Linked DNA regions of Labrenzia sp. VG12. The protein of the gene in region 2 binds, or shares a complex with, the protein of the main gene of each other region. Links are inferred from orthologs where the notes say so. Each region holds a gene or a part of one and is shown on either strand. Other genes may lie near its edges. The genes, in order: CHH27_RS15720 and CHH27_RS25440.

Evidence for each region.
Region 1: the proteins of CHH27_RS25440 (region 2) and CHH27_RS15720 are in contact, whole or in part, in a solved structure (PDB 1A0O), measured with the Escherichia coli proteins. The link is inferred for Labrenzia sp. VG12 from one-to-one orthologs.

Annotation. Positions count from the first base shown.
Region 1 is NZ_CP022529.1:3,405,324-3,420,470, reverse strand. What follows is about bases 4,943-8,299. They hold CHH27_RS15720 (hybrid sensor histidine kinase/response regulator), read left to right. Parts: upstream 4,943-5,294; coding sequence 5,295-8,099; downstream 8,100-8,299. Other genes in these bases: CHH27_RS15715 (chemotaxis protein CheW), read left to right, coding at 8,102-8,299; chpT (histidine phosphotransferase ChpT), read left to right, coding at 4,943-5,160. In the rest of the region: CHH27_RS15760 (RluA family pseudouridine synthase), read right to left, coding at 1-118; CHH27_RS15755 (hypothetical protein), read left to right, coding at 117-473; CHH27_RS15745 (DeoR/GlpR family DNA-binding transcription regulator), read right to left, coding at 787-1,569; CHH27_RS15740 (hypothetical protein), read right to left, coding at 1,630-3,006; CHH27_RS15735 (DUF1134 domain-containing protein), read right to left, coding at 3,127-3,732; CHH27_RS15730 (YHS domain-containing (seleno)protein), read left to right, coding at 3,886-4,341; more of chpT, read left to right, coding at 4,516-4,942; more of CHH27_RS15715, read left to right, coding at 8,300-8,587; CHH27_RS15710 (PleD family two-component system response regulator), read left to right, coding at 8,626-8,991; CHH27_RS15705 (chemotaxis response regulator protein-glutamate methylesterase), read left to right, coding at 9,012-10,232; CHH27_RS15700 (protein-glutamate O-methyltransferase CheR), read left to right, coding at 10,229-11,113; CHH27_RS15695 (LytTR family DNA-binding domain-containing protein), read right to left, coding at 11,151-12,062; CHH27_RS15690 (MBL fold metallo-hydrolase), read left to right, coding at 12,358-13,326; CHH27_RS15685 (ABC transporter substrate-binding protein), read left to right, coding at 13,477-14,199; CHH27_RS15680 (hypothetical protein), read left to right, coding at 14,279-15,147. UniProt on the Escherichia coli protein: Involved in the transmission of sensory signals from the chemoreceptors to the flagellar motors. CheA is autophosphorylated; it can transfer its phosphate group to either CheB or CheY.
Region 2 is NZ_CP022529.1:5,511,739-5,526,294, reverse strand. The notes cover bases 6,022-8,787. They hold CHH27_RS25440 (response regulator), read right to left. Parts: upstream 7,714-8,787; coding sequence 7,330-7,713; downstream 6,022-7,329. Other genes in these bases: CHH27_RS25430 (hypothetical protein), read left to right, coding at 8,616-8,787; CHH27_RS25435 (MaoC family dehydratase), read left to right, coding at 7,966-8,412; CHH27_RS25445 (chemotaxis protein), read right to left, coding at 6,471-7,136; CHH27_RS25450 (efflux RND transporter permease subunit), read left to right, coding at 6,022-6,257. Also shown: CHH27_RS25465 (TIGR01459 family HAD-type hydrolase), read left to right, coding at 78-953; CHH27_RS25460 (TetR/AcrR family transcriptional regulator), read right to left, coding at 969-1,541; CHH27_RS25455 (efflux RND transporter periplasmic adaptor subunit), read left to right, coding at 1,765-3,138; more of CHH27_RS25450, read left to right, coding at 3,135-6,021; more of CHH27_RS25430, read left to right, coding at 8,788-10,010; CHH27_RS25425 (bifunctional riboflavin kinase/FAD synthetase), read left to right, coding at 10,216-11,214; CHH27_RS25420 (DMT family transporter), read left to right, coding at 11,211-12,152; CHH27_RS25415 (glycosyltransferase family 87 protein), read right to left, coding at 12,128-13,381; ileS (isoleucine--tRNA ligase), read left to right, coding at 13,766-14,556. UniProt on the Escherichia coli protein: Involved in the transmission of sensory signals from the chemoreceptors to the flagellar motors.

The DNA.
Region 1 (15,147 bases), 2.1 Mb from region 2 along the record:
AGGCGTCCACATGCGCCGCCAACACCGCATCCAGCCGCTTGCCGGCATCGGCTGCATCAACTGTCAAACTGAAATCCTGGTCCAGCCCGGCCGGATCTTCGAGGGAATTGTCTGTCATGTCTCAACCTGAAAATCGTGCTGGAGGGCCAAGTGAGGCGCCGCTTGATCCGGAAGCCGAACGCATTCAGGCGAAATTGAAACGCCTTCTGTTCGGTTCGACCCTTGTCATGGTTTTGGGTCTTGTCGCTGTCTTTGCAGCAATTCTCTACAAGATCAATAGCGACGATGGCGTTCCCGTCGACGCGCAATTTGCTGCCACCGTCGCTGTCGGGGCCGACGCAGAGGTTCTGCAGGCCAATCTGTCGGACGGCTTGCTGCTGGTTCTGGTGCGCGAAGGCACCAAGACCGCATTGCTGCGCTTTGATCCTGTCACCGGCAAGCAACTGGGCCGCACCGATTTCGTGTCGCGGTAGGAGAACGGGATCCGCTGCGCGCACAAGGACTGTGAGAAATCGTGGGTCTTGTCAAAAAAATGAAAAATAGGGGTTGCGTCTTGGGCTGAGCAGCCGTATACGCACGGTCCTCGGCAAGAGGCTGATGCCTCCGAGTACCGCGCGCCCATCGTCTAGCGGTCTAGGACGCCGCCCTTTCACGGCGGAAACACGGGTTCGAGTCCCGTTGGGCGTGCCAACTTCTCCACAAGTTGAAAACAGATTTTGGACAGCCGGTGAACAGGTTGTCCACTGCCCTCGCGTTGACGCTATTCAATCGCAATGAAAGGGGGCGTCAGGCGGTTTCCTCGTGCGCCTGCAGGCCTGTCTCGATAAGCTTGACTTCAGCGTCTTCGGCAATTCTGGCAAAGCCCGGTGTCGGGCAATGGTCGGTGACGAAGGTGCTGACCTGCGACAGATGACCGACACGCACCGGAGCCGTGCGCTCGAACTTGGTACTGTCAGCGGCCAGGATGACGTGGCGGGCATTGTCCATGATGGTCTTGGTGACCTTGACTTCCCGGTAGTCATAGTCGAGCAGGGACCCGTCCGGGTCGATGGCAGAGGCGCCGATCACGGCAAAATCAACCTTGAACTGGCGCATGAAGTCCACGGCGGCCTCGCCGACGATGCCGCCGTCCGCATGACGCAGAACACCACCGGCAATGACGACCTCGATCTGGGAATAACCGCGCATCAGGCTGGCAACATTGATGTTGTTGGTGATGACCATCAGTCCGCGATGCTGCAGCAGTGCCTGGGCGACGGCTTCCGTCGTGGTGCCGATATTGATGAAGATCGACGCATTGTCCGGGATGAGTGCTGCAACCTGCTCGCCTATATCCGCCTTTTCCCGGCTGGAGATGATCCGGCGCGCTTCATAGCCGACATTTTCGATGCCGGAAGAGAGCAGGGCGCCGCCATGGGTCCTGGCGAGCAGACGCCGGTCGCAGAGTTCATTCAGATCCTTGCGGATCGTCTGCGGGCTGACGTCAAAACGCTTGGCAAGATCATCTACGCTGACCCGGCCAAGCTGGCGGGCAAGTTCCAGAATTGCATTGTGACGTTCGATCAGCATCTAGGTCTGCACCATCGGGCAATTATCGGTCTCACCACCTGAACGCCGTGCACGGCAAGGTCAAGCGACATCTTGTTTTTTCTGACTGGCCGTCTTGGCCTTGCGGGTCGATCCGGTGGCGCGCTTGGTCGAGGTCCCGGCATCGGCGGTGTCTGGGGCTGCGTTCGCCTTGGCCGTGTCTTTGCTGTTGTTGCGGCTGGAGGCGACAATGCGGCTGACAAGGGCTTCTGCCGCGGAGGCAATGTCCGCGGACTTGGCTGGCGACGCAGATGGTGCCGGTGCATCCGGGGCGGCATTGGCCACGGTGGCCTTTTTCGTCCGCTGGACTGACCTGGAACGGCTGCCGTTCACCTTGGCTTTTGGAGGTGTCGAACTTGCCGCAGTCTCGGCGGTATCAGCGCTGCTCTGCTCCAGGGGCTTTTTTTTCCTGGTGGCGGCGCGTTTCACAACGCGCTTGACGGCGACGGTATCGGCCGTGGAGATCCTGTCAGACAAGGCGCGGAAATCATCCCGCAACTGCCGCAATTCCTGCGCAGCGGCAAGGTCGTCGCGCAGCTTCCGGTTCTGGCCGTCGAGCCTGTCGAGCTTGCGCTGTTTTTCATGCAAGTCTGTCTGCTGGGCCGAAATCTCGGCAGTCAGTTGCTTCAGCTGCGTCTTGAGCTGTTCGTCAGGCGCTGTATCGCTGACACCAGCCGTTTCCAGCATCAACGACAGCCGGGTGACCTCGGCCTGTGCCGTGACATATTTGCTTTCGGTGTCGACCAGTTGAGCTTCAAGTTCGGCAAGGCGCGACTTGGTGCCATTCTGCAAGGAAGCTTCAACCTCGCTGGCGACCGTTGGTTCGTATTTGGCCAGTTTGGATTTGAGCGTCGCGACTTCGGCCTCCAGGCCGGTGATGGTTGCCAGTGCCATCGTGTCGGTGGCAGGCAGCCAGTCGTTGTCCGTATCCTGTTCCTTGTCCTTGGAAGGTGCTTCCTCAGAGGACGTCTCGGCAGCCGATGCCCAGCTTTCCGCCAGAGCCTTTTCGGACTCCGCCAGTTTTTCCTTCAGCGTCTTGATCTCGGCAGACAACATGTCGACGGCATGGTGTTCGCTGTCCTGTGCCGAGATCTTGGCTTCCAGTCCGGTAATCGCGTCCTGATGCGATTTCTGCAGCGCTTCGATCTCGGTGCGCAGGCGGGAGGCCTCAAGATGAAAACCGGCGGCTTTTTCGCGTTCCCGGTCGAGGCGCGTTTCCACGCGGGTGAGTTCGACGGCGTAGCGCGCCCGTTCCTGGTCCTGGGCGGCACGAACCTCGGCGTAGCTGGCCGGGTTGACGGCCCTGAGGGCTTCTTCGGTGAGACGGGCTGCGCGGCGATAGAATGCGGGCAGGATTGCCAAGCCGATCAGGCTGGCGGTGCAAAACCCCAGTGCCACATACATCGCTGCTTCAATCAAGTCCGGCTCCCGTTCAGGTGCGAGTTCCTTGCTTCATCATTAGACGAGTGCCGGTCGAACGCCAAGTCTCGTCATTTCCAAAGGTTCGGCATCGTCTTCACCTACAAACCTTGTACAAGCCTAGAACGGGTTCCAGGTCGGTTTGTCGGTGATCTTCAGATATCCCATGTTGATGCCGAGGCGCGCGCCGACACCGGCCCTCACGGGAACCAGCACGACTTCGTTCTTCAAGAGGACTGTCATGCCAACGCCGCCGACAAGGTACGCGGACCCGTTGACCCCGGCGAAGCGGTCATAGATCGAGTTCACGGTCGGCAGATTATAGACAAGCATCATGACCCGGGCGCCGTCTGCACCGAAATCCCAGCCGACGGACGGCCCCTGCCAGAACACCTTGTGATTGCCGGCATTGCGCGTGTAGAGGTGGCCCTCGCCGTAGCGCGCTCCGGCAATGAGGGCGCCGGACCCTTCTTCACCCAGAATGTAGCCGTTGGGTTCGCCGTAACGGGAGAAGGCCTTCTCGACAACCGAGGCGAGGCCGCCGGACACCGAGCCAAAAAACTGGTGGCCGGTCTTCACGATCTCGTCTTCGCCGTAGGTTGCACTGGGCGGAATGGGTTCGTTGCCCGAGCTCTGTGCATACGACAGGTTGGAAACGGCAAGCACACACAGGACGACGAGCGCGGCTGAGATCCGGGACGCGGCGCGCCACGATTTGAGTGCCATTCAAATTCTCCCAATTCCGTGTCCGGCGGACTGGCTGTTGCCGTCCGGTCAGACCGCAATGTTAAACTGATGCAATATCATGCTGATTCGCATGCTTTCTTGCACCTCACATAAGCCGAATCGATGAAAAGCTGGCCTGAAAAAAAGACAAGGATGTGTCTTTCCGCTGTTTTGACGCTGCTTTTGTGCGTTTTGGCGGGAAAAGGTCTTGCACGGCCCAAGGTCTTTGTCCCGGACCCTATCACCGGATATGCGATTGGCGGGCATGACCCGGTGAGCTTTTTCGTCGACGGACAGCCGCGCAAGGGCGAACGCGAGCATGCCTACCGATGGGGCGGTGCGGAATGGATCTTTGTCAACGAAGGCAATATGGCCGCCTTTGCCCGTGATCCGGAAGCCTACGCGCCGATGTTCGCCGGGTGCGGCGGTTATGCTCTTTCCGAAGGCTTCGCTACCGCCGGCAATCCCTTTATCTATGCTGTGGTCAACGGCCGGCTCGTGTTCTTTCACTCTGTGGTCAACCGCTTCCTGTTCGTTGTCAACGCGACCAGCCTCGTGAACGAAGCGCAGGACAACGCCGCCAGGGTCGGCTGCGTTCCCCTCCGTTAGAGCCTCAGGCCGTGCCGGAAATCAATTCGTCCAGGTAAACCGGGCAACTTTCATCTGGATGACCCGGATTGCAGCGCCGCATTGCCTTGGCAGCGGCTTGGCGGATGTGTAAATCTCAGGCGGATTACCGCGAATCAGTCCCTGCCGAGATCTTCAACAAGAGCCAACATCGCCATGTCTGCACTTAAAGAGCTTTCTTCTCTTGATCTGGCCGCTCTGGTGGCCAGCCGCGTCTGCCACGACATCATCTCTCCGGTGGGTGCCATAACCAACGGCCTTGAGGTGCTTGACGAGGAAGGGTCTGAGGACATGCGCGAATTCGCCATGGACCTCATTCGCAAAAGTGCACGACAGGCGTCAGCCAAGTTACAGTTCGCGCGGCTCGCGTTCGGCGCCGCCGGATCCGCCGGGGCGGAAATCGACCTGGGAGACGCGCAGGTCGTGGCAACAGGGTTTATGGAAAACGAAAAATCCGATCTAAATTGGCAACTGACCCGGCATCTCATGCCCAAGAACTACGTCAAGCTGCTGCTCAACCTGATCCTGATCGCAAACCAGTGCGTCCCGCGCGGCGGCGAAATCAAGGTTGAAATGGAGGGCGAGCCGCAGTCTCCGTCCTTTACGTTACACGCAAGTGGCCTGAACCCGCGCATTCCGCTGGGAATGAAGGAAACTCTTGGCGGAGAAGAGCCGGAACGCGTCGATGCGCATTCCGTACAGCCGATCTACACGCTGTTGCTTGCACGTGAAAGTGGCATGGTATTAACAATAGATAAACAAGAAGATCTGGTAAAAATTACAGCGCTTCCGACAGTGTAAACCGGCCTTTCAAAAGTCTCCGACCGCTTCAGCGTATCTTAACTGTTTGCCGTCAACCTAGCTCTCATGGACTTCTCGGTCCAGACATCCTTTTCGGGATGCGGAACCAGTAACAAGTCGGGTGAGAGCAGGCCATGGACGACCTCCTCAGGGAATTCATTACCGAGACGAACGAGAGTCTCGATGTTGTTGACGTTGAGCTCGTGAAATTCGAGCAGGAACCGAACAACGCTACTATTTTGGACAATATCTTCCGCCTGGTGCATACGATCAAAGGCACCTGCGGTTTCCTTGGCCTCCCCCGGCTTGAAGGCATAGCCCACGCTGCCGAAACGCTGATGGGCAAGTTCCGCGACGGTGCACCCGTCACGCAGGAAGCTGTGTCCCTTATTCTGATTTCGATCGACCAGATCAAAGATATTCTGGGCGAGCTGGAAGCAGCTGAAGGCGAAGAGCCGGAAGGCGATGACAGCGAACTGATCGGCAAGCTGGAAGAGATGTCCGCAAAGGCCGATGCGGCCATGGCGGGTGGCGGTGCCGAAGAGGAAGCTCCGGCTGAAGAGGTTGTTGCCGAAGCGCCCGCCGATGCGGAAGCCGAAGAAGAAGCTGTTTCAGTTCCGGATCAGGCTCTTGAACGGCCGCTGCGCCCGGGCGAAGTCTCGCTCGACGAGCTTGAGCGTGCCTTCCAGGAAACCGAAATCGAGGTAGAGGTCGCCGAAGCGGACCCGGTCGAGCTGGAAGAAGCTCACGAGGAGATCGAGGAACCGGAAGCCGAGCCGGCGCCTGCGCCGGCCCCCGCAGCTGCCGCACCGAAGGTGGAAGCAAAGGCAGAGGCCAAGGATCCGGAGAAGAAAAAGGCCGGCGGTGTCTCCAACCAGAGCATTCGCGTTGCCGTCGACACGCTTGAACACCTCATGACCATGGTGTCCGAACTCGTGCTGACCCGGAACCAGCTTCTGGAAATCGTGCGTCGGCACGAGGACAGTGAATTCAAGGTTCCGCTGCAACGCCTGTCGAACGTCACTGCCGAGCTCCAGGAAGGCGTCATGGCGACGCGCATGCAGCCGATCGGCAATGCCTGGCAGAAGTTGCCGCGCATCGTTCGCGACCTCAGCCAGGAACTGACCAAGCCGATCGATCTGGAAATGATCGGTGCAGACACCGAACTGGACCGCCAGGTCCTTGAAATGATCAAGGATCCGCTCACGCACATGGTCCGCAACTCTGCCGACCATGGCCTTGAGCGCCCGGAAGAACGCCGCGCTGCCGGCAAGCCGGAAAAAGGCACGATCACGCTCGCTGCCTATCATGAAGGCGGTCATATCATCATCGAAGTCCGCGACGATGGTAAGGGCATCGACGTTGACCGCGTGAAGGCGAAGGTCCTGGAGCGTGGCCTGGCGAGCGAAGCCGAAATCGAGAAGATGACGGATTCGCAGATCCACAAGTTCATCTTTGCGGCCGGTTTCTCCACAGCTGCCGAAGTGACCAGCGTTTCCGGCCGTGGCGTCGGCATGGATGTTGTGCGCAACAACATCGAGTTGATTGGCGGTACAGTCGATCTGCGCTCGCAGACCGGCAAGGGCTCCAGCTTCATCATCAAGATCCCGCTGACGCTGGCGATCGTGTCGACGCTGATTGTCGAGGCGAGCGGCGACCGCTTCGCGATCCCGCAGCTGTCGGTTGTCGAGCTGGTCCGTGTTCAGACCAATTCCGAACACCGGATCGAGCGGATCAAGGACACTCCGGTGCTGCGCTTGCGCAACAAGCTGCTGCCGCTCGTGCACCTGTCCCAGCTTCTCGGAATCTATGAAGGCGAGGACGTTGAGCAGGCAATTGATGCAGACAACGGTTTCATCGTTGTCATGCAGGTTGGCAGCCAGACATTCGGCGTTGTTGTCGACGGTGTCTTCCATACGGAGGAAATCGTGGTCAAGCCGATGTCGACGATGCTGCGTGCACTCGACATGTTCTCCGGAAACACAATCCTGGGTGACGGCTCGGTGATCATGATCATCGATCCGAACGGTATCGCCAGCGCCATGGCAAGCCATGCGTCCAGCGCGGTTGCAGAGAACCAGGAAGACGAACAAGAGGATCTGCAGCGCAAGGCCATGACCGGTCAGAACGCCATTTCGCTTCTGCTGTTCCGTGCCGGTGCACCGGAACCGAAGGCCGTCCCGCTGTCGCTGGTCACGCGTCTGGAAGAGTTCGAGGTTTCGAAGATCGAGCGCTCCAACGGCCGCGACCTGGTCCAGTATCGCGGTGCACTGATGCCGCTGGTCTATGTCAACGAGGGCGATTGCCACAAGACGGAGGGCACGCAGCCGATGCTGGTCTTCTCCGACGCCGGCCGCTCCATGGGTCTGGTGGTGGACGAGATCGTCGACATCGTCGAGGATCGCATGAACATCGAGGTCGGTTCGGAACGTCCGGGCATTCTCGGCTCCGCCGTTGTCAAGGAACGCGCTACGGAAATCATCGATCTCGGCTATTACCTGCCGCAGGCCTTTGAAGACTGGTTCATGCGCAAGGAGATGGACATAGAGGCCCTGACGAAGAAGGTTCTCTTCGTCGACGACTCGGCCTTCTTCCGCAACATGCTGACCCCGGTCCTGAAAGCAGCCGGTTACGATGTGACGACCTGTACCGGTCCGCAGCAGGCCTTCGAACTGCTGGAAAACGGCGACAAGTTCCACGCGATTGTCAGCGACATTGAAATGCCGGAGATCAACGGCTTCGAGTTCTGTGAATCGCTGCGCCGTGATCCGCGGTTCCGCAATATTCCGATGCTGGCCTTGTCGTCCCTGGTGACGCCGGCCTCCATCGAACGCGGCCGCCAGGCAGGTTTTGACGACTATGTCGCCAAGTTCGACCGGCCCGGCCTGATCGCCGCCCTCAAAGATGTCTTCTCAGGTGAAATGGGAGCTGCAGCATGAGTATGCTGGAACACAAACTTCCTGACGATCAAACAGCTGCAAGCGACATGATCCAGTATGTGACGGTCGTCATCGGCGGGCAGCTGTTCGGTTTGCCGATCTCCCAGGTCCATGACGTGTTTGTGCCCGAGAGCGTGACACGGGTGCCGATGTCGGCACCGGAAGTGGCGGGCGTGCTCAACTTGCGTGGCCGGATCGTTACCGCGATCAACATGCGCCGGCGTCTGCACTTGCCTCCGCTGGAGGAAGGGCAGATGATGGCAGTCGGCATCGAGTACAAGCAGGAAAGCTACGGCCTGGTGATTGACACCGTCGGCGAAGTTCTGACCCTGCCATCCGCCTCGGCAGAGCCCAACCCGTCGAACCTGGATCGACGTTGGGCCGAAATTTCCGGCGGAGTGCACCGGCTGGACGGCCAGCTGATGGTCATTCTCGATGTGGACCGACTGCTTGGCGCGATGTTCACCGAACCAATGGCTGCAGCATAAGTAGGCCGACAACGGCCGTCTAAGTGGAGTTACACCTTATGAAACAGTGCCTTGTAGTCGATGACTCCAGTGTCATCCGTAAGGTCGCCCGCCGCATCCTGGAGGACATGAACTTCGAGATCACCGAAGCCGAAGATGGCCAGCAGGCGCTTGACGAATGTCGCAAGACCATGCCGGATGCCATTCTTCTGGACTGGAACATGCCTGTCATGGATGGTCTTGAGTTCCTGACCAGCCTTCGGGCGGAAGAGGGCGGAGAGAATCCGATCGTCGTCTTTTGTACCACGGAAAACGACGTTGCTCACATCGCGCGTGCCATTCGTGCGGGAGCCAATGAATACATAATGAAACCGTTCGACCGTGAAATTGTCGAAGCGAAGTTTCAGGAAGTCGGTCTCATCTAGTCTCGAGTTGGGCAGTCTCTATGGCGTTTGCGCAGAGAAACATAACAGCGGGCACGAGTCCGGGCAGCGATCCCATCAAGGTCATGGTCGTCGATGACGCAGTCGTCATTCGCGGCCTTCTGACTCGCTGGCTCGGAGAAGACAAAAGTCTGAAAGTCGTCAGCTCGCAACGCAACGGCAAGCTTGCCGTCGAGGATATCGAAAAAAGCAATCCTGACGTTGTTGTTCTGGACATCGAGATGCCGGAAATGGACGGCATGACGGCCTTGCCGCTCATGCTTGCCAAGAAGCGGGATCTTGTCGTCATCATGGCGTCGACGTTGACCCGCCGGAACGCGGAAATCAGTCTCAAGGCCCTGTCGCTCGGTGCAGCGGACTATGTGCCAAAACCGGAATCGACGTCCGAAGTCACGACGTCGATCGACTTCCGGCGCGAGCTGGTCGAGAAGGTGAAGGCACTTGGTTCCCGGGCGATCCGCATGCGCGGTCCGGCGCGGACCATGCGGGCGGAGACCAACGCCGGCCGCACGGCACAGCCGGTCAGGCCCGTCACGGCCCGCCCGACCACGGATACACGTGCAAGCTTTCGCGGGGCTGCCCAGCCGGCCGCTGCAGCGACAGACGCGAAATTCAAGACAAAGCCTTATTCCTCGGCGCGTCCGCGTATCCTGGCGATCGGCTCCTCGACCGGCGGTCCACAGGCACTGCAGGAAGTGATGAAAGAAGTCGGGACTGCGATGAATGACGTCCCGGTCGTCATCACCCAGCACATGCCGCCGACCTTCACCGCTATTCTGGCCGAGCATATGGGCAAAGCCGCCCTGCGGCCGGCCAAGGAGGGCGAAGACGGCGAAGTGCTGAAGCCCGGCAACATCTATGTTGCGCCTGGCGGCAAGCACATGGTCCTGGAAAAGGATGCCGGCGCGGTCAAGATCCGCCTCACGGACGGACCACCGGTGAATTTCTGCAAGCCGGCCGTTGATCCGCTGTTCGACAGCGTGGCCAAGGTCTATGGCTCGGCCAGCCTCGGCGTTATCCTGACGGGCATGGGCCATGACGGTGCCGACGGCGTCCGGACAATTGCGGCTGGTGGCGGCAGTGTCATCACGCAGGACGAGGCCACAAGCGTTGTCTGGGGCATGCCGGGGGCGGCTGCCCAGACCGGTGTGTGCAGCGACATATTACCCTTGAAGCAGATCGGACCGAAGATCTCGCGCGTTCTGAAGGGGAACACAAGATGACCCCAAGCGAGTTCGAATTCCTGAAGAACTTCCTGAAGACGAAGTCCGGCCTGGTTCTGTCCAATGACAAGCAGTATCTGGTGGAAAGCCGTCTCCTGCCGATTGCCCGAAGCGCCAAGCTGGAAACGCTGAGTGCGGTGATCCAGAAACTGCAGCGGGGCGGTGACCGCGCACTGGAAACGGATGTCATCGAAGCGATGACGACCAACGAGTCGTTCTTCTTCCGCGACAAGACGCCGTTCGACCATTTCAAGGACACCATGCTGCCGGCGCTTCTGGAAAGCCGGGCGACACGCAAGCAGCTAAAAATCTGGTGTGCTGCGGCTTCGACCGGCCAGGAACCCTATTCACTGGCAATCTGCCTCAAGGAGGCTGCTGCCAAAATGGGTGGCTGGCGGACCCGGATCCTGGGCACCGACCTTAGCCAGGAAGTGCTCGAAAAGGCCAAGACCGGTCTCTACAGCCAGTTCGAAGTGCAGCGCGGTTTGCCGATCCAGATGCTGCTCAAGTATTTTGAGCAGAAGGGCGACATGTGGCAGATCAATGCCAGCATGCGGGCGATGATCGAATGGAAGAAGCTCAACCTCCTGGAAAGCTTCACACATCTTGGCGAATTCGACATCATTTTCTGCCGCAACGTGCTGATCTATTTCGATCAGGCAACCAAAACCGAGATCCTTGGGCGTCTTGCGAAGTCCATGCCGGATGACGGCTTCCTGGTACTGGGGGCTGCCGAGACGGTGGTGGGATTGACGGATGCGTTCAAGCCGGTCTCCGGCAAGCGCGGGCTGTTTCAGAAGAAGCAGGCCTTGCAGTCAAGCACAGGCACCATCGCCAGCCCACGTCTGGCTGTTGGGGCTGCGGGCGGCCTGCAGCGCTGACATCGGCGGACAATTGACAAGAACCATATCAGGGCGGTCAGGAGACCGCCCTTTTTGCATTGATAGCTTCCTCCGACAGCCACGCGCGCACGGCAGAGGCAAATTTTCGACTGACGGGAACCCTTGTGCCATCTCTGAGTGAGAGGAACTGACGACCTCCCTCCCGGAAGAGAGCGTTCACGGCCGCATAGGCGACCCAATGGCTCCTGTGCACCTGCATGCCGAGTTCCGCGGGAAGTTCAGCGACGATGTCGTTGAAGCGATAAAGCAGCATCTGGGTATCGCTCTGACTGACCAGGCGCACATAATGTTCCTGCGCTTCGATGCGTACCAGCGCGCCTGACAGCGGCCGTTCAAGATGGCGCTGGTATCCCGTAGTGCCGGTCTCTTCGAGCTCCTGCCGTGGGAGCGCTGCTGGAGGGTGAACCATCTCTGTTTCCGCAAACGGGGCAGGTTGAGTCTCGACTGGCTCAGTGGGCGGCTTCACTGGTTCCTCTGCGCGGCTGAAATCCGGCAGAAGGCGGGGTGCGGACAGCAACAGACAGAGCGCCAGATGATTGTCCGACAGGTATACGAGTTCGCGCAGGAACGACCCAACATGCGTTGCTCCTGCCATTGGAACAGGTGATGCCGTCATCCCGACGGTGCCGTCGAGTTCCGGAAGACCCAGGATCAGGTCAAGAGCAGTAATGGAAAGAACGAACGGAACAAGACTGACCAGCGCGGCAAAGGCGCAGGTGAGAAACGGACGCACCTGCAGGCCGGGCAGGCGGCCGATGAGGTCAGCAAATGCAAGGAAAAGGGTGGCCTCGATCAAGACACGGCCTGTCCAGTATCCGTAAACGGCTGCCAATGACCAGTCTGCGGGACGCCCGATCTGGTTTGCCGCGAGCAGCAGTGCTGCCGCCACAGCAAGGAACAGAACTTGGGTCGACTGGGTGCGTGTCATCGCGCTGATCTCGGGTCAAAGATGCCCTGAAGTATGGCGCAATGGGCCGGTCATTCAAGAAGCATGAAATAGTCGTCATGCAACGCCTTGAATTTATTATTATTTATTTGACGGAGTGTCGTTGAAGAAATCACGTATTTTCAAACGGTTCACGAAACGGTGTCTTTTCTTTTGGCTGCGCCGCGACAAGTTAAATCGGTCAGTTTTGCGACGAATAGCCATGCACAGGGCCCCATCCCCGGCTGTCGCAAGGAGAGCGAGGCTCCCGACATATTGAAATCGATCGGAGATACCTATGGACGTTAAAGTGGAATTGTCGCGCCGTGCTGCGCTTCTTGGTGCCGGTGGCGCCCTTGCAGGAGCAGGACTTGTGTCCGCGTCGCCTGTGCTGGCGGCCACCGAAAAACAGGGCGCGATGACGGCACCGGTCGCTCGATATGCGGTTGGTGGCTTTGAGGTGAATACGCTTCTCGACGGAGCCGTGACCGTGGGCGAACCGCAAAAGACGTTTGGCATGAATGTCGATGCGGACACGTTCGCGGCAGCTTCGGCCGACAATTTCATACCGGCGGACACCTTCAAGGCTTTCTTCACGCCGACACTCGTCAATACCGGCAAGGAACTGGTACTGTTCGACACCGGGGTTGGCGAAGGCGGTCGTCCGGCGCGCGGCAACATGCGTGCCGCTCTGGAAAGCGCGGGCTACACACCGGAGCAGGTTGATGTGGTCGTGATCACGCATATGCACCCGGACCATATCGGGGGTCTCATGGAAGGCGGCGCGCCGGCGTTCCCGAACGCACGCTATGTCATTGCACAGAAGGAATACGACTTCTGGGCGGGCATGGACCCGGAGGCCAACGGCGTCACCAAACTGATGGCGAAAAACGTCAGGCCGCTTGCCGAAAAGATGACCTTCCTCGGCGACGGCGGCAGTGTCGTGTCCGGTATCACCGCCATGGCTGCCAACGGTCATACGCCGGGCCATACCGTCTACATGCTGGAAGACGGTGGCAAGCAGTTGCTGTTGGCGGCCGATCTCGCAAACCACTATGTCTGGTCGCTTGCCCATCCGGGGTGGGAGGTTCGCTTCGACATGGACAAGGAAGCTGCAGCCGCGACACGGAAAACCGTGCTGGGCATGCTGGCTTCGGAAAAGGTTCCCTTCGTGGGCTACCACATGCCTTTCCCGGCGGTTGGCTATGTCGCTACACAGGGAGACGGGTTCCGGTATGTGCCGGCGTCCTACCAGTTGAGCCTCTGACGGGATGCGGATTCGGAGCGTCGCGGGACACCGGCCCGCGGCGATCCAACAGTCTATGGCACCCAACCGTTCCCGGCCTTTCAGAAAGATTAGGAAATTCTGGTAGTCTGGCCTGACAATCCTTGAGGTTTGTGCAGGAGGTCGTGAAGCATGGCCTGGCGTGTTTCGACAATTGCCATCTGGCTGATGACATCTCTCGGCCAGTTGACAGCTGCCAGTGACCTCGAGGCAGCTGATCTTCGCGTGTATATCGAAGAGTTTGCTCCTCTAAGCTATACGGCAGAAGACGGCTCCCTGCAGGGAGAGGCGATAGAGCTCTTCACCCGGATGGCCAACCGGGCAAGCCTCTCGTTTGAATTCGAAATGATGCCCTTTAGCCGCGGCTATCTGAATGTCCGGTCTAACGCAGATGCCTGCCACCTATCGGTCTGGAAAACCGCGGAACGCGAGGCCCTTTTTAGCTGGGTGGGACCGCTTTATACAGACGGACTTGCATTTTTTGCGCTCAAGGAGGCCGGGCTGAAGCTGACGAGCGTTGAGGACAGTTTCGACTATACGACGGGAACGGCACTTGGCTGGGCGACCACGCAGAAGCTGCAAGCGGCCGGACACCCCAAACTGTCGGTGGTCGAGGACAATCAGCTGAATGCCAATCTTCTTGCAATGGGCCGGATCGATCTCTGGATCGGCGGGCTGATCACGTCTCCCTATCTTGCGCGGCAGGAAGGCATTGATGTCGAACCCGTCCTTTTGCTGGAACAAGTCGATCTGTCGATCGCCTGCAATCCGCAAGTTGGTGAGGACAAGATAGATCGTCTGCAGGCAGCTCTCGATGCCCTGCGGACGGAGGAGAATGAGCAGAGTGACGGTTGAGCGCATCAAGGTCAGTCTGTCCCGATGAAAGTGACACGAAACTGTGCGACCTTCCTGTCGTTGATACGGGGAGGCGATGATGTCGGAACACGTTTATCAAGCCATCTGGTCGGAAGACGACCACCGGTTTTCGGTCAGTGCACGACAGGATGATGGCAACTTTGCCGACCCCGGTGCCGATATCCTTCTGGATGAGCAGGTCAAGGCACGGGGCAGCCGACAGATCGACCTGGCAACCAATCCACTGTTTCACCGCGTCAATTTCGAGAAGCTGGAAGAAAGCTCCCTCTACCGGAGTTTCATCGCGCTTCTGGACAATTATGCAGTTCATTTCCGGGATCCGGAACTCCTGTCCCCGGCGGAAGTCTCGGAAATCGAAACCTTCCTTGATCTCGTTCTGGCCAGACGGTCGATGCAGATCGCCTACGAATACATTGCATCCGACCTGGTGCCTAATCTGCCGCCGGACCAGTTCCGCAGGGACCTGGAGCAGATCTGGTTTCAGGTCTATACCAACTTCTATCGCGGAAAATCGACCCACTACTGCACCGGCTTCGAACATGTGTTCGTCGGCGAGGGGAAGTATACGAAAAACGCCAACGGGGTGACGGAAAAGGGCAAGATCTCAGGGTATCACTCCTGGGTGAAATTTGCCCTCGACGAGGTGAACGGCCGCGTCGACTATCTTGGTTACAAATACGATCTGGGCGGTCCGGGCCCAGGCAACCCGCATGTGGTGACATTGCAGATGCTGTGGAACCACATGGACATGCGCGGCAGGCTCGTCGCGGAACTCTTCAAGAAAAAGGGTGGATTTTTTGTTGGCTGCAGCCCCGCCTGCGAAATGGCACTTGCGACGCTGGCCTATTACGAAGGTCATCTGGGGTTGCTTACCAACCAGAAGAAGCGCGTGAAGTTCGGCGACGGGGTCTATGACCTGGTGATGTA
Region 2 (14,556 bases):
CTATATGGTCCGCGCCGAGTTCATTGCGATTCTTCGCGCGCAGCTTATCAGACCCACCGTGATCCGAGTGCCCCGCCATGACTGTTTCTGCACCGCTTCTTGTTGACGGGCTCCACGCCCTTGCGCCGTCCTATAAGGGCATCCTGTGTGATGTCTGGGGCGTGTTGCACAATGGTGTATCGGCTTTTGACGGCGCACACAAAGCCCTGGCGCAATACCGAAAGGAAACAGGCGGCAAGGTGGTCCTGATCACCAACGCCCCGCGCCCTGCCAAGGAAGTCGGCGAAATGCTCTCCGACATGGGTGTCTCCAAAGATGCCTATGATGACATCGTCACCTCCGGCGATGTCACACGGGTCATCCTGGCGGCGGAAAGCGACAAGACCCTTCTGCACATCGGGCACAATCAGCATCAGCCGCTTTACGACGGCCTCAACGCCACCTTCACGGAAAACGACGATGAGGCCGAGCTGATCAGCTGCACCGGTCTGACCAATGACGAAGTCGAAACGCCGGACGATTACCGGGACCGCCTGCAGAAGCTGGTCGAGCGGAAGCTGACCATGATCTGCGCCAATCCGGACATCGTCGTGGAACGCGGCGACCGGTTGATCTGGTGCGCCGGGGCCCTTGCCCGTCTTTATGAAGATCTGGGTGGCGAAGTCGTCATCCTGGGCAAACCGCATGCACCGATTTACGATGCCGCCATGGAACGCCTGGCAAAGCTTGCGGGCGCGCCGGTGGCAAAGGAAGACGTGCTGGCAATCGGCGATGGCCTGCCGACGGACATCCGCGGTGCCGTCTCCCAGGACATCGACGTCCTGTTCATCACCGCCGGCATCCACGCTTCCGATTTCGGTCCGAGCGACGCGCCGGATGAACATCTCATCCGCCGTCGGCTCATTGAAGAGGGCTTGAGAGCCCGCGCAGCGCTGCCGCGGCTCTGGTGGTAACAGGCGTACGGGTCGTCAGCCGGGTTGCAGGCCCTGATGGCCCTGCAAGTAGGTTTCGACATAGTCGTTGAGATCCAGCCCGGGATGCCCGGGCCCAATCCCCAACTGGTTCAGAAATCCGACCATGGCCAGCGGTGCGATCAATTCGACCGCGAAGCGGATCGGATTGCCGGGCCGAATGCGGCCCTGCGCCTGATGATGCGCCAGGACACCGGCAACATTTTGCAGGTTCTCCATCAGTGCCGGTGTGGTGCCGGCCAGTTCCGGGTGCTGCGGCAATTGCGAGAACAACGTCAGTGCAAGTCCGCCATGGCGCTGGTAAGTGGCAAGATACGCTTCAACGATCGTCGACAGATCCGACGTCACATCCGCGCTCGGCGCCACTTGCCCGAAGGGGGCTTCCGCCAGCGCATCGATGATTGCAGCCTCCATCAGCGCCGCCTTTGACCCGAAGCGCCGGAACAGGGTGACTTCATTGATGCCGGCCCGGTCGGCAATCTGCCGGGTCGTGGTGCCGCCAAAGCCGCGCTCGCAGAACAATGCGATCGCCGCAGCATAAATATCTGCTGTGTCTACACTTTTTGGCACTTCCCCTCTCACCTGACCTGCAACGATTCCGGTAAGCGACCTAGAGCTAACCCGGACCACAGCCTGTTTGCAAGCAAACACTTGCAATCAAGTTCATGATCGCCTATTTGCAAGCATACACTTGCATTAGCCCGTTCATTAAGGTTGCCGCGAATTTGGCAAGGGCTTGCAGGAAATCGGATGAAGACCGCGTTAGGCTGTCGTGACAGCCAGGAGAGAAGACATGTCCGTGTTGCGCAAAGCCTTGATCCTGCCGCCCATCGCCCTTGGGGCCGCGGCGCTCTATGTGGCCGTCAGCGGCAAGGAAGCCCCCAAAAGACTTGATATCGGGGAAACGGCGACCGTGGTTCGCGTGGTCTCCGTCTCCCCTCAGACCTTCGTGCCCCGCGTGATCGGCTACGGAACCGTGGAACCTGCGCGCACACTCGATGCGATTGCCCAGGTTGCCGGCAGGGTCATTTACATCAACCCGAGTTTCAAACGCGGCGATTTCATGGCGGCAGGCGACGTGCTCATCAAGCTGTCGCCGGAAGACTATGAGCTCGAGATCGCCGAAGCGGAGACCGATATCGCCAGCGCTGATGTTGATCTTGAGGAACTTGCGGTGACGCTGGAGACCCAGAAGAAGTCGCTGGAAATCTCCAAGGCCGTTCTGGACCTGGAGGAACGCGAACTCACCCGGCTGAAAACGCTTCTGGAGCGCAAGGTCACCTCGGAACAACAGGTTGAAAACCAGGAAGCCGTCGTGCTGCAGCAACGCTCCGACGTGCAGGACCTCGAGAACGAAATCGCGCTCAATCCCGTCAAGCAAAAGGCCCTGGAACAGGCCAAACGCAAGAATGAGGTTCGCCTTGAAACAGCGAAACTGAACCTGGCCCGCACCACGATCAAAGCGCCCTTTCCTGCCCGCGTCTCCGAGGTTTCTGTCGAGATCGACCAATATGTCGGCGCGGGAACCTCCATTGGCTCCCTGGACGGCATCGAGGCTGCGGATATCGATGTCCAGATCGCGCCGGCGAACATGTCCGGCTTCGCCAATCTTGCCTTTCCAGGGCAACTGGACACGGAAGAAGGTGTCCGACACGCGCGCCAGTCGCTGGACAGGCTGTCGGCAAGGGTCAAGGTCGGTTCGGTTGGCGACGCTGCCACCTGGCAGGCACGGGTCAAACGGGTCAGCGATACGGTCGATCCCGACACCAGATCCGTCGGCCTGATTGTCACCGTCGACAAGCCCTATGACACGCTCCGGCCAGGCGTACGGCCACCTTTGGTCAAGGGCATGTTCACGGAGGTTGAGCTGTCCGCGCCGGCCGTGGAGGACAAAACCATTCTGCCACGCAGTGCCGTTCTGGACGGCAAGGTCATGACGGTGACGAAGGACAACCGGCTTGAACTGAAAGATGTCGACATTGCCTACCGGTTTGATGACATCGTGCTTCTCAAGCAGCCGCTTGCCGACGGAACGCGCGTGATCGTCAGCGATGTCTCGCCCGTGATCGACGGCATGCTTTTAAAACCGGTCGAGGACAAAAGCGTGCAGACCCGGCTGGAAGCAGCCACGGGTCTGGCAGCCTCACCGGGTGAGGTGCAGCAATGATCCGCTACTTCGCCAAGCACCCGACGGCCGCCAACCTCCTGATGGCCGGCCTGATCATCCTCGGCCTGTTGAACGTGCCGAACCTCCTGATGGAAACCTTTCCGCAGATCCCGATCAAGGAAATCACCGTCAATGTAGCCTATCCGGGCGCCACGTCGGCTGATGTGGAGCGCACTGTCTGCCGGCGGATCGAAGATGCGCTGGATGGCATTGAAAATATTGACGAACTGACCTGCGACAGCCGGGAAAACCTGGCACTTGCCACAGTCCGGATCGTTGAAGGCAAGGACATCGACCAGCTGATGCTGGATGTGGATCGGGAGATCAACGCAATCTCTGACTTTCCCGATGGGGTCGAAGACCCGATCCTTGAGAAGAAGGGCCGGCTGAGCGACGCGGTCTCCGTTGTCATCACCGGGATTGAAGACAAACCTCAGCTGAAGAACTACGCCGAAGACGTCAAGGAGCGGATGCTGCAATTCGGCGGCATTCCGCAGGTAGAGGTGTCCGGCTTCTCTGACCGTCAGTTCCGGATCGAAGTGCGCGATGCCGCGGCCCGCGAGCTCGGACTGACGCTCTCCAAAATTGCCGATACCCTGTCGCGGCAGAACATCAACGCCCCATCCGGTGAAATCACCACATCCGGCGGTTCCATCCTGCTGCGGTTTGCAGACGAGCGCCTTGCCGCCGACGCCTATGCCTCCGTAATCGTCGCCTCTTCCGCACAGGGCGGGCAGATCAAGCTGGGCGATATCGCCACCATCACCGATCTCTTTGAAGATGAAGAGGTCGAGACCCGTCTGAACGGCCGGCTGGCGGCCGTGCTGGATATCTCCATGACACGCAGCGACGACCTCATCCAGGTGGTCGACCGCGTCAGGGCCTTTGCAGAGGAAGAAGAAGCCCGCGCAGCACCCGGCGTGACGCTGACCGTCATCAATGACGGCTCGATTGCGTTGAAGGACCGGCTCTGGATGCTGGTCAGCAATTCCGGTCAGGGCCTCGCACTTGTCGTGGCCGCCATGTGGATCTTCTTTGGTGGCCGCCAAGCCTTCTGGATCGGCATGGGGCTGCCGGTTTCCTTTCTGGGAGCCCTGGCGATCATGTCCCTCCTCGGCCTGACCATCAACATGCTGTCAATGGTCGCGCTCCTGATCGTGGTCGGCATCATGATGGACGATGCCATCGTGATTTCGGAAAATATCGCCACCAAGCGTCATCAGGGCCTGAATGCCCTTGAGGCCGCCGTTCAAGGCACGCTGCAGGTGGCGCCCGGCGTCTTTTCCTCGTTCCTCACGACCGCCGCCATCTTCGGTGCACTTGCCTTCATCAGCGGCGATCTGGGCGATCTCCTGAGGGTCATTCCGATTGTCATGCTGCTGGTGCTGATCATCTCGCTGATCGAGGCCTTCCTGATCCTGCCGAACCACCTGTCACATGCGGCGAAAGACAGGCCGAACCTTGTGACCCGCAAGGCTGAGGCCGGTGTCTCCTGGCTCCGGGAGCATGTCGTCGGCCCGTGCGCCACATGGTCCGTGCGCAACCGCTATTTCACGGTCGGGATCTCTATCATGCTGTTCCTGTCGACACTGGCACTGGTTGCCGGCGGCCTGGTGAAGTTTCAGGCCTTTCCGAATGTGGAAGGCGACCAGATCGAAGCGCGGATCGAATTGCCGGCAAGCGCGACGCTGCAAGACACGCGTCTGGTTGTCGCCGAGGCGGTCGCGGCTCTGGAGCGCATGGATGCGGCCCTGTCGCCACGCAATCCGGAAGGCGTATCGCTCCTGAACAACGTGCTGGTTCGCTTCAATGAAAACACGGATGCCGGCACGAATGGCGCCCATCTGGCAACGATCAATGTCGATCTGCTGGAAGGTGCAAAGCGGGATGCCGGCAACCAGGAGATCCTTAGCGGCTGGCGGCAGGAAATGTCACCGACCCTCGATGTCCGCCGGATCATCCTCGCCGAATCCAGCATCGGTCCTGCGGGCCGTGCGATCGAGTTGCGCCTGGCACATTCCGACCCGGCTGTTCTGGACAAGGCGTCCGCCGACCTGCAGACGTGGCTGAACGGCTATGAGGGTGTTTACAACATTTCCGACGACCTCAGCCTCGGCAAACCGGAACTCGCCCTCTCCCTGAAGGACGGCGCCGGCGCGGTCGGTCTCGATGCCAAGGAAATCGCCGACCAGCTGAAAGGGGCCTATAACGGCATCACAGCCGACGAAGTCCAGGTCGGGTCCGAAAGTTTCGAGGTTGACGTCCGCCTTGATGGCGTCGATCGCAACAGCCTCGGTGACCTGGAACTGTTCACCATCGAGACGCCTTCGGGCCACCGGGTCCCTCTCGGAACCGTTGCCAATGTCCTGTCTGACCGGAGCTACACGCGGATCAACCGGATTGACCGTGTTCCGACCGTGACGATCACCGGGGACGTGCTCCTCGGCATTGCCAATGCCAACGAAGTTGTCAGCGACACGCAGACCCGTTTCCTGCCGGAGTTGCTTGACCGCTATCCCGGCCTGGCCGCCTCGACGGAGGGCCAGAATGCGGAAGGCGCCAAGACCCAGGCCTCCATGGCAGCCGCGCTCGGTACCGGCCTGATTTTCGTCTTCATCCTGCTCAGTTTCCAGTTTCGCAGCTATACAGAGCCGGTCGTCGTCATGGTCCTGATCCCGTTTGCCCTGATCGGAGCAGTCTGGGGCCATCTCCTTCTGGGCATCGACTTTGCGCTGCCGAGCATGCTGGGCTTCATTTCGCTGGCCGGGATCGTGGTCAACGATTCCATCCTTCTGGTTCAGTTCATCAAGGATGAACACGCCCCGGACATGGAAAATGTCGCCGACATCGCACCGCTCGGCGCCAAGGCCCGGTTCCGCGCGATCCTCCTGACCTCGGTGACAACCATTGCCGGCATGTTGCCGCTGCTGTTCGAAACCAGCCCGCAGGCCCAGGTGCTGGTTCCGCTGGTGACGTCGATCTCCTTCGGTCTGATCGGCACCACCTTGATGATCGTGTTCGTGGTTCCGGCCTTCTACACCATCCTTGACGATTTCGGCCTGACGTCACTGGCGGCAGAGCGGCGGGCAAACCGGGAGGCCGTCGCGGAGGCGGGGTGAACCAAGTGGTGGCATCCCGGTTTGGCCCAGCCAGGACCGGGATCCGGTAGTCACTGACAACAGTTTTTCAGACGGCGAATGCCGGGCTTGCCGGGTCCCGGTCTTGACGCTGCCGCGTCAATCCGGGATGGCAACCGAAGGGACATTGCCAGACTCAAAAAAGGCTCCCGAACCGGAAGCCTTTTGAGCGTTTATCCTGTCTGTCGCCTGGGATCAGTCGAACAGCTTGTCGATATCCGCCTGGGCGTCGCCGAGCATGGCGTCGATGTCGTCCTGGGAAACCCCCTCGCCGGAATGCTGAGGACCGTGCAGGATCAGTTCGCGCTGACGGCGCTGCTCGTCGGTCTCTTCAAGCTCCGCTTCAAGATCTTCGGGAATGCGCAGATGCTCGATGAACGAGCTCACGCGTTCGTCGATATAGCGGAGGGTGCCGACGACCTTGGAAATGCGCTGACCGGTGATGTCCTGGAACGTACAGGCCTCGAAGATGCCGATCATCTTGTTGCTGACCAGTTCCTGATAGGCTTCCGGGTCGCTGGTGTCCGCGCCCATGATTTCCTCGGCCGCTTCCATGATGGTGTTGGTGGCCTCTTCCGTTGCCTCGACGATGGCGTCAAGTTCACGGCCGGCATCCGGGATCTTGTTCCCGGTCATGTCGTTCGCGCGCAATTGGGAGATTTCCTCCTTCATGCGCGTGATTTCCTTTGCGATCATCGTCAGCTCTTCGGTCACGGCCGGCTGAACGGTCGAAAGAAAATCATGCATGGAACCGGACATGACCTCTGCGAGATGCATCACGTCTGTGAGCGATACCTCGCCTTGCCGGTTCTTGTTTTCTTCGAGAAAGTCGATGACGCGGGCAATGTTTTCCTGTTTCATATTTGCCACCAGGTCGAGCCTTTCCATACGAGGCATCCTCCCAAAACGGTCCTCTGTTCGCGGACCGCTATAACTCCGCGGATGCGCTGACTCTGACCCGGCCTGCCTGCCCAGCAAGACCGTGCCGATCACTCACATCCGTCTGGCACCGGCGGAGGCGCGCCCCAACGCGGGCTCCGCCAAGTGCAAGATATTAGTCGGAGAAGACTGCCTCGATCTTGCCTTTCAGCGTCTGAGCGTTGAAGGGCTTCACGATGTAGTTGTTCACGCCGGCCTTCTTGGCGGCGATGACGTTCTCTGTCTTGGATTCAGCAGTCACCATGATGAACGGTGTCTTGCTGAGGCTGCCGTCGGCACGCACCTGCTTGAGCAGTTCGTAACCGGTCATCGGCTCCATATTCCAGTCGGAAATCACCAGGCCATAGCGGCGCTGCTTCATTTTTTCCAATGCTTCGGTGCCGTCCGCAGCATCATCGATGTCTTCGAAACCAAGTTGCTTGAGCAGGTTCCGGATGATGCGAATCATCGTTTTGTAGTCATCGACCACGAGGACCGGCATCTGAAGATCAAGGGCCATTGTCTACTCCATACTGTCAATTTGCGCGGCCCCTGGCCGTGGGCCGTTGGAACGCGTTATGACCTCGAAGGAGAGCGACACATTTATTTGTGTCCTCACCTCCCCACACTCAACGCAATTTACCCACCGCCCCTGAAAAGACCGTTAATAACAGGCGCTTTTTTTCTTCACCCAAAGCACAATTGCCAGAAATCCTTAGTACGCCTAGCGTCCGCGTTGCTTGAAAAACCCAAATTCAGGACGGAAAACGCAATGCTTGAGCTGCAAAAACTCTGTTTCGAGGATCTTTCGGTCGGAATGAGCGAAGAACTTGTCAAACACGTCAGTTCTTCAGATGTGGTCGGCTTCGCGGAAGTTTCCGGCGATCGGAACCCCATCCATCTTTCGGAACACTTTGCGGCCAGAACACCGTTCAAGACCCGGATCGCGCATGGCCTTTATACAGCCAGCCTGATTTCCGCCGTGCTCGGGACCCGGCTGCCAGGCCCGGGCGCGATCTATCTGTCCCAGACGCTCAACTTCAAGGCACCGGTGCGAATCGGTGACGACGTCACGGTGGTCGTGACCGTGGAAGAATTGATGGAACGCGGCAACCGGGCCCGCCTGTCCTGCATCTGCCGGGTCGAGGACACTGTCGTTCTGGAAGGCGAAGCCCTCGTCAAGGTGCCGAGCCGGGACGAGGACCGCTCCGGGCTCTAGCCTTCAATCGCATTTCGTGGATCATCCGTCGGTCAACGGGCGCTGAAGAGCGGTCCCTGCGGCTGAGACCTTCCGGAGCCCTACAACCCGCGCCACACCCATAAGTACATACCTTCTCAGAATCCCGCAAAAGTTGCTCGCGCCGCCGATCCATTGTTAAGTGTCGGGGACCGAAAATCGTCTCGCGTATTCTGGAGGGGGAAATGTCCGAGGCTGTTGCGGAAAACGGTGCGGCTGAAAACGGCCAGAAAAAACCCCGGAGCGGGCAAACGGCGTCAAACCTGGTGATCGGGATCTGGCTCGTGCTGCTCTATGTGGTAACGATCTCGATCTCGATCCTGATGCTGAGCAGTTATCAGATCCAGTCGCGCATCCAATATGTCAACATAAGCGATACGCGACTGTCGATCTGGCGGCTGATCGAACTGTCCAATGTCTATTCCGTTGAAAAGAACATCCTGGAGAACAGGCTGCAGGAACTGCAGCAAATGCAGGCGCGACTGGACGGTATTGTCGCAAGACGCATTGAGCTCGACGCTGAATACACCAAGATTTTCGACCCTTTCTACAAGGACATCAGGGCCTTCAAGTCGATCGTCGAAAACTCCTATGAGGGCTTTTCGTTCAAACCACTTCCGAAACACCATCTCAGTGTGAAGATCCTTTATACGGATGTCGCCCAGCAGCTGGAGGGCCTGACTCTCACCGAGGACCATCAGGCGATGCTCAAGGAGCTGGAGCAGCGTCAGAAGCGTGGTGATGACGTGTTCCGAAATCTGGGAGGAACAAAGCGCAATGAAGACGAGACACGCGCTGAAGTCAGTGAGTATAAATTCGCCCTGAAGACGATCTCGGACAAGATACGCGCCGGGGTCTATGGCACGATCAGCACCACGACGCCCTATGACGGTCTTGACGAAAACGAAAAATCTTTGCTCCAGGACGCTGTCTCGGAGTTCTCTTCCCTGAAGAACATTCTCTGGAAGCTGCCGTATAACCTGGCCATCATGCCGGCAGAGGTGCTTGTGCTGTTTCTGGTTCTCGCCATGGGGGTTCTTGGCAGCACGATCTTCATCACCCAGCTCTATTTCCGCAGAGACAAGTACCAGGGGAAATACGACGAACACCTGAATGCGGCCTTCTTCTTTTCTCGCCCCTGGTTCGGTGCAATCACGGCCTTGTCCATCTATGTGCTGGCCAAGGCCGGGGTTCTTTTTCTGACCGATCCCTCCACCCAGTCCGGCAGCGCGACACTCAGTCCCTTCTTCATTTCGTTCATCGCCATCATTTCTGGGCTCTTTTCCGAACAGGCGATCCAGGCCATCAAGACGGCTGCCGACAACTGGTTCAAGAACCAGGACCCGGACGCTGACCGCTGGGGTGTCGGTTTGGCCACGGTCATTGGCGAAAAACAGCGCGATACGGCCCAGTTCGCCGAGGCAAGCGGTGTGCCCCTTTCAACCGTGGAAGGCTGGATCTCGGAGAACAAGCCGGTCCCGCCGAGGATGCAGGACATCTTGAGCGTCTGGCTCGAAACGCCCTCCCGAAAGCTGTTCACGGACATTCCTCCACCGGCAACTGCGAAAGACGACGCATGACCAAGCGTCAGAGGGCTTGTCCTGCCCGTCCCCGAATTCCATCACAAATAACTTAGATTTCAGCTGGTCTTGACCTTTGACCGTCTTGGCGGCAGGTTCCTCGCCAGCTTTGGCGGGGCTGCAGATTGCCGCGCTTCGGTTCCCCCACCCGGTGGACTGGCCACGAATGCCGTCCCGGTCGATACATGGCGCAAGGGTTTGCTGCATGAGCCTCTCTGACACTTCCAGGTTCCTGGTTGCCGATAGCCTGGACAGCTTTCCAGCGGCGCTGAGGGGCGGAATCGTGGCGATCGGGAATTTCGACGGTGTTCACCGGGGGCATCGGGCCGTGCTGGACGCCGCCATGGGTCTTGGCCACGGCACGCACCACCCTGTTTTCGCGATGAGTTTCGAGCCGCACCCGCGCACGGTGTTCAATCCGGCCAGGCCGGTGTTCCGCCTGACGCCGCCGGACCAGAAAATCGGCATGCTGCGGGTCTGCGGCCTTGATGGCGCCTTGATCCTGCCTTTCACCAAAGACTTTGCCGGCATGGAAGCCAATGCCTTCGTTCAGAACATCCTGATCGACACGCTCGGCATTTCCCATGCGGTCACCGGATACGACTTCCATTTCGGCAAGGCCCGTCAGGGCACGCCGGACTACTTGCGGGCCGCCGGCGCCAATCACGGCTTTGGTGTCACTATCGTCCAGCGCGAAGAAGATGAAGGGGCGGAAGTGATCTCGTCCTCGCGCATACGGGACTGCCTTGCAGAAGGCGACATAGCGCAAGCCAACGGACTGCTTGGCTATCGCTGGTTTTTTGACGCGGACGTCCGTCATGGCGACAAGCGCGGCCGGGACCTCGGCTATCCGACGGCCAATCTGTCGCTTTCCGAGGACTGCCCGCTGAAACAGGGCATATACGCGGTCAAGGTCAAGGTCGGTGAGACCTGGCACGACGGTGTTGCCAGCTACGGCCGACGGCCGACCTTCGACAATGGCGCGGCGACGTTTGAAGTTCATCTCTTCGACTTTGCCGGTGATCTTTATGGTCGGACGCTGCGTGTGCACCTGATTGCGTATCTGCGCGGCGAGGAAAAATTCGACAGCGTTGACGCGCTTGTCGCGCAAATGGACCAGGACAGCGCCGAGGCCCGTGCTGCGCTTGCGGCCCTGCAGCCGATCTCCGAGATCGACACGCAGCTGCTGGACCTTGCTCCGTGACCACGGCCGGCACGTCCAGGACCATCGAACAGAATTCGCTCCTGGCGATCCTGCTGATGAGCTCTGCGATGCTCATCGTTCCGGTGATGGACATCATCGCCAAATACCTGTCGGCCGATCTTCCACCGCTTGAAGTGACGTTCGGCCGGTTCTTCTTCCAGTTCCTGATCTGTCTGGTCCTGGCGCTTGTCACGGGACAGATCACCCGCCTGCGCGGAACGCAGCCGCTGATCAACTACATGCGCGGCATCCTGCTGGCCGCCGCATCGCTCTGTTTCTTCACGGCGGTGAAGTTCATGTCGGTCGCCACCGCAATCTCGATCTTTTTCATCGAGCCGATGGTACTGACCATTCTGGCAGCGTTGATCCTGAAGGAACAGGTCGGCATTCGCCGGATCGGTGCCATTCTGGTCGGGCTTCTGGGGGCGATCGTTATCCTGCGGCCCAGTCTTGCCGAAATCGGCCTGGTCAGCCTGCTGCCCGTGGCGACTGCGTTCCTGTTTTCCTTCTACCTGCTGCTCAACAGACTTTATCCGGTCACCGACGGCCTGCTGACCATCCAGTTCAGCGCCGGACTGTCCGGCTCGCTGATGTTGGGCGCAGCCTTGCTGATCGGCAATGTCACGGGTCTCGACGGCCTTGCCTTTGTCATGCCGGATGCCACGCAACTCGGCCTTCTGGCGCTTATCGGACTGATTTCCTTTGCCGCCCACGGCCTTGTTGTTGCGGCCTTTCAGCGAGGAACCGCTAGCCTGCTGGCCCCTCTGCAATATATCGAGATCGTCAGTGCAACCTTGTTCGGTTATCTGGTGTTTGCCGATTTTCCGGACGGCCCGACCTGGTTCGGCATCGCGCTCATCATTGGCAGCGGTCTTTATATCGCCCACCGGGAACGCAAGCTGAAAAAGACGGTTCAGACGGCGGTGGCGGAGGTCTGACCTTCTGCGGCCACCGGTTTCATCCGCCGCAGTCCCATCCAGACGATCAACAGCGGCAGGAGCGGTGCGATCGGCAGGCCGAGCCAGACCGCAAACGGGCTGGTGGAGGCAGACAGAACGATCACCAGAGCCAATGCTGCCTTTTCATACGGCAGGAAGCCGGATTTCAGTCCTTCTCTGATCAGGAACGCACAGGGCACCACAAGAAGCGTCAGGTCGTATGACAGCGCGAACGGGGTTACCAGCAAGGCGCCTCCGACCAGCACCGGCGCCCGCACCGCCATCCGGTCGGAACGGCGCCAGGCGACCCAGACACAGACAAGGGCGGCAAGGCCAACGAGCACCTGGAGTGCCATCGCTGCCATATGAGACAGTCCGACAAGGCGCAAGCCCCCATAGACGGAGATCATCTTGCCCCATTCGACGCCGCCCAGTTCCATCATGGCCGAGGCAACCGGCGCCTGAAGCCAGAAGGCCTGCCAGACACCCAGCCCCAGAACCGCCGCGCTCAGTCCGGCAAATACCAGGGTGGTCACGGAAGCGCTGAGGAAGGTGCGCCAGTTCCAGCTGGCGATCAGGGCAATGGGCGCCAGGATGCCGAGCTGGGGCTTGATGGTCAGCAGCCCGAGTGCAATGCCAGCCAGGATCATCTTCTGGCGTTCAACACCGACCAGGAAAAAGCCGTAAAGCGCTGCCGTCAGCGCCGCGTTCTGGCCGTGAAAGGCGTTGTTGGCGCAAGCCGGGATGAGAATGAGACAGGCGGCCAGCAGCCATTTGCCGGTAATCATCCTGCAGGAGAGGCACAACAAGCCGGTTGTCAGCGCAACAAAGCCTGCGAAGGCAGCCTTGTAGGGCAGCAGTGCGAAGGCGCTTTGCAGCATCTGGAAAGTCGGCGGATAGAAAAAGCCGAAGACCGTATCCGAGCCGGTATAGGCGTTTTGAAGCGCAGCGAAATCCTTGGGACTGTAGGCCAGTTCCGGCGTGCCGTTCAGCACCAGTCCTCCGGCAAGCCAGAAGCTCAGATAATCCATCAACAACGTGCCGTTCGGTGCCCCATAGGTGTTTGGAATCACCAGCATCCAGGCAAGCCCGGCGGCGAAACCAATGGCCGAACACAAACACGCAAACCCGATCCGGTCCCAGGTAAACCATTCACCGTCCCGTGCCGCCCGGTGCCAGAGCCCGGGTGCCTGATGATGCCCGGTGGCAAGTTTTGAGGAAGTGGCCATGATCGTTTGCGTGTCCCGAGATCTCTGTTCGCCTTCTGAATGCCGCACAGACATTCATATTCGGTTACTCCTCCGCATTTTTCTGGAAGGGAAGAACAGGCGGTCACCAGGTCCCTGGCGCGCAAACCCGGATCGATTGCGCAAGAGATCTTTATTCAGCGGCAAAGTGCTGCTATGTCCCTTGCCATGCAACATCGGGACCTCATAGTCGCCACCAAGCCGGCGACCGCGATATCGCGAATTACTAGCCCGGCCTTCGGCTGACGCGACCAGCGCGGCGCCAGGGACCGGGATCTTCCTGCTTTCCGATTGCAGCCTTCCCTGAGGCCGGCAATCCCTTCCCTTTGAATGACGGGCCAGACGCCCGAACGGATCGACCTGACGATGACCGATACAGATAAACGCGACTATTCCGAAACGCTCAACCTGCCGCAGACGGATTTCCCGATGCGTGCGGGCCTGCCCAAGAAGGAGCCGGAAATCCTGGCCCGCTGGGAGCAGCTCGAGGTTTACAAGAAACTGCGCGAGCAGGGCAAAACCCGCGACAAATATGTCCTGCATGACGGCCCTCCCTATGCCAACGGCAACATCCATATCGGCCATGCGCTCAACAAGACGCTGAAGGACATCGTCACCCGCTCCATGCAGATGCTGGGGTATGAGAGCAACTATGTTCCCGGCTGGGACTGTCATGGTCTGCCGATCGAGTGGAAGATCGAGGAACAGTACCGCGCCAAGGGCAAGAACAAGGACGAAGTGCCGATCAACGAATTCCGCAAGGAATGCCGCGACTTCGCCGAACACTGGATCGACGTCCAGCGCAAGGAGTTCAAGCGCCTCGGCATCGAAGGCGACTGGGACAACCCGTATCTGACCATGCGCTTTGAAAGCGAAGCCGTCATCGCCAACGAGCTGATGAAGTTTGCCATGTCCGGGCAGCTCTACCGCGGCTCCAAGCCGGTGATGTGGTCGGTGGTCGAAAAGACCGCGCTGGCGGAAGCCGAGATCGAGTATCACGACCACAAGTCCGACATGATCTGGGTGAAGTTTCCGATCGAGAGCGCCGGCGGCAGCGACGAGGCGGCGGTCGAGGAACTTCTTGATTCCGCTGTTGTCATCTGGACAACCACCCCCTGGACAATCCCGGGCAACCGTGCCGTCTGTTTCTCCTCGAA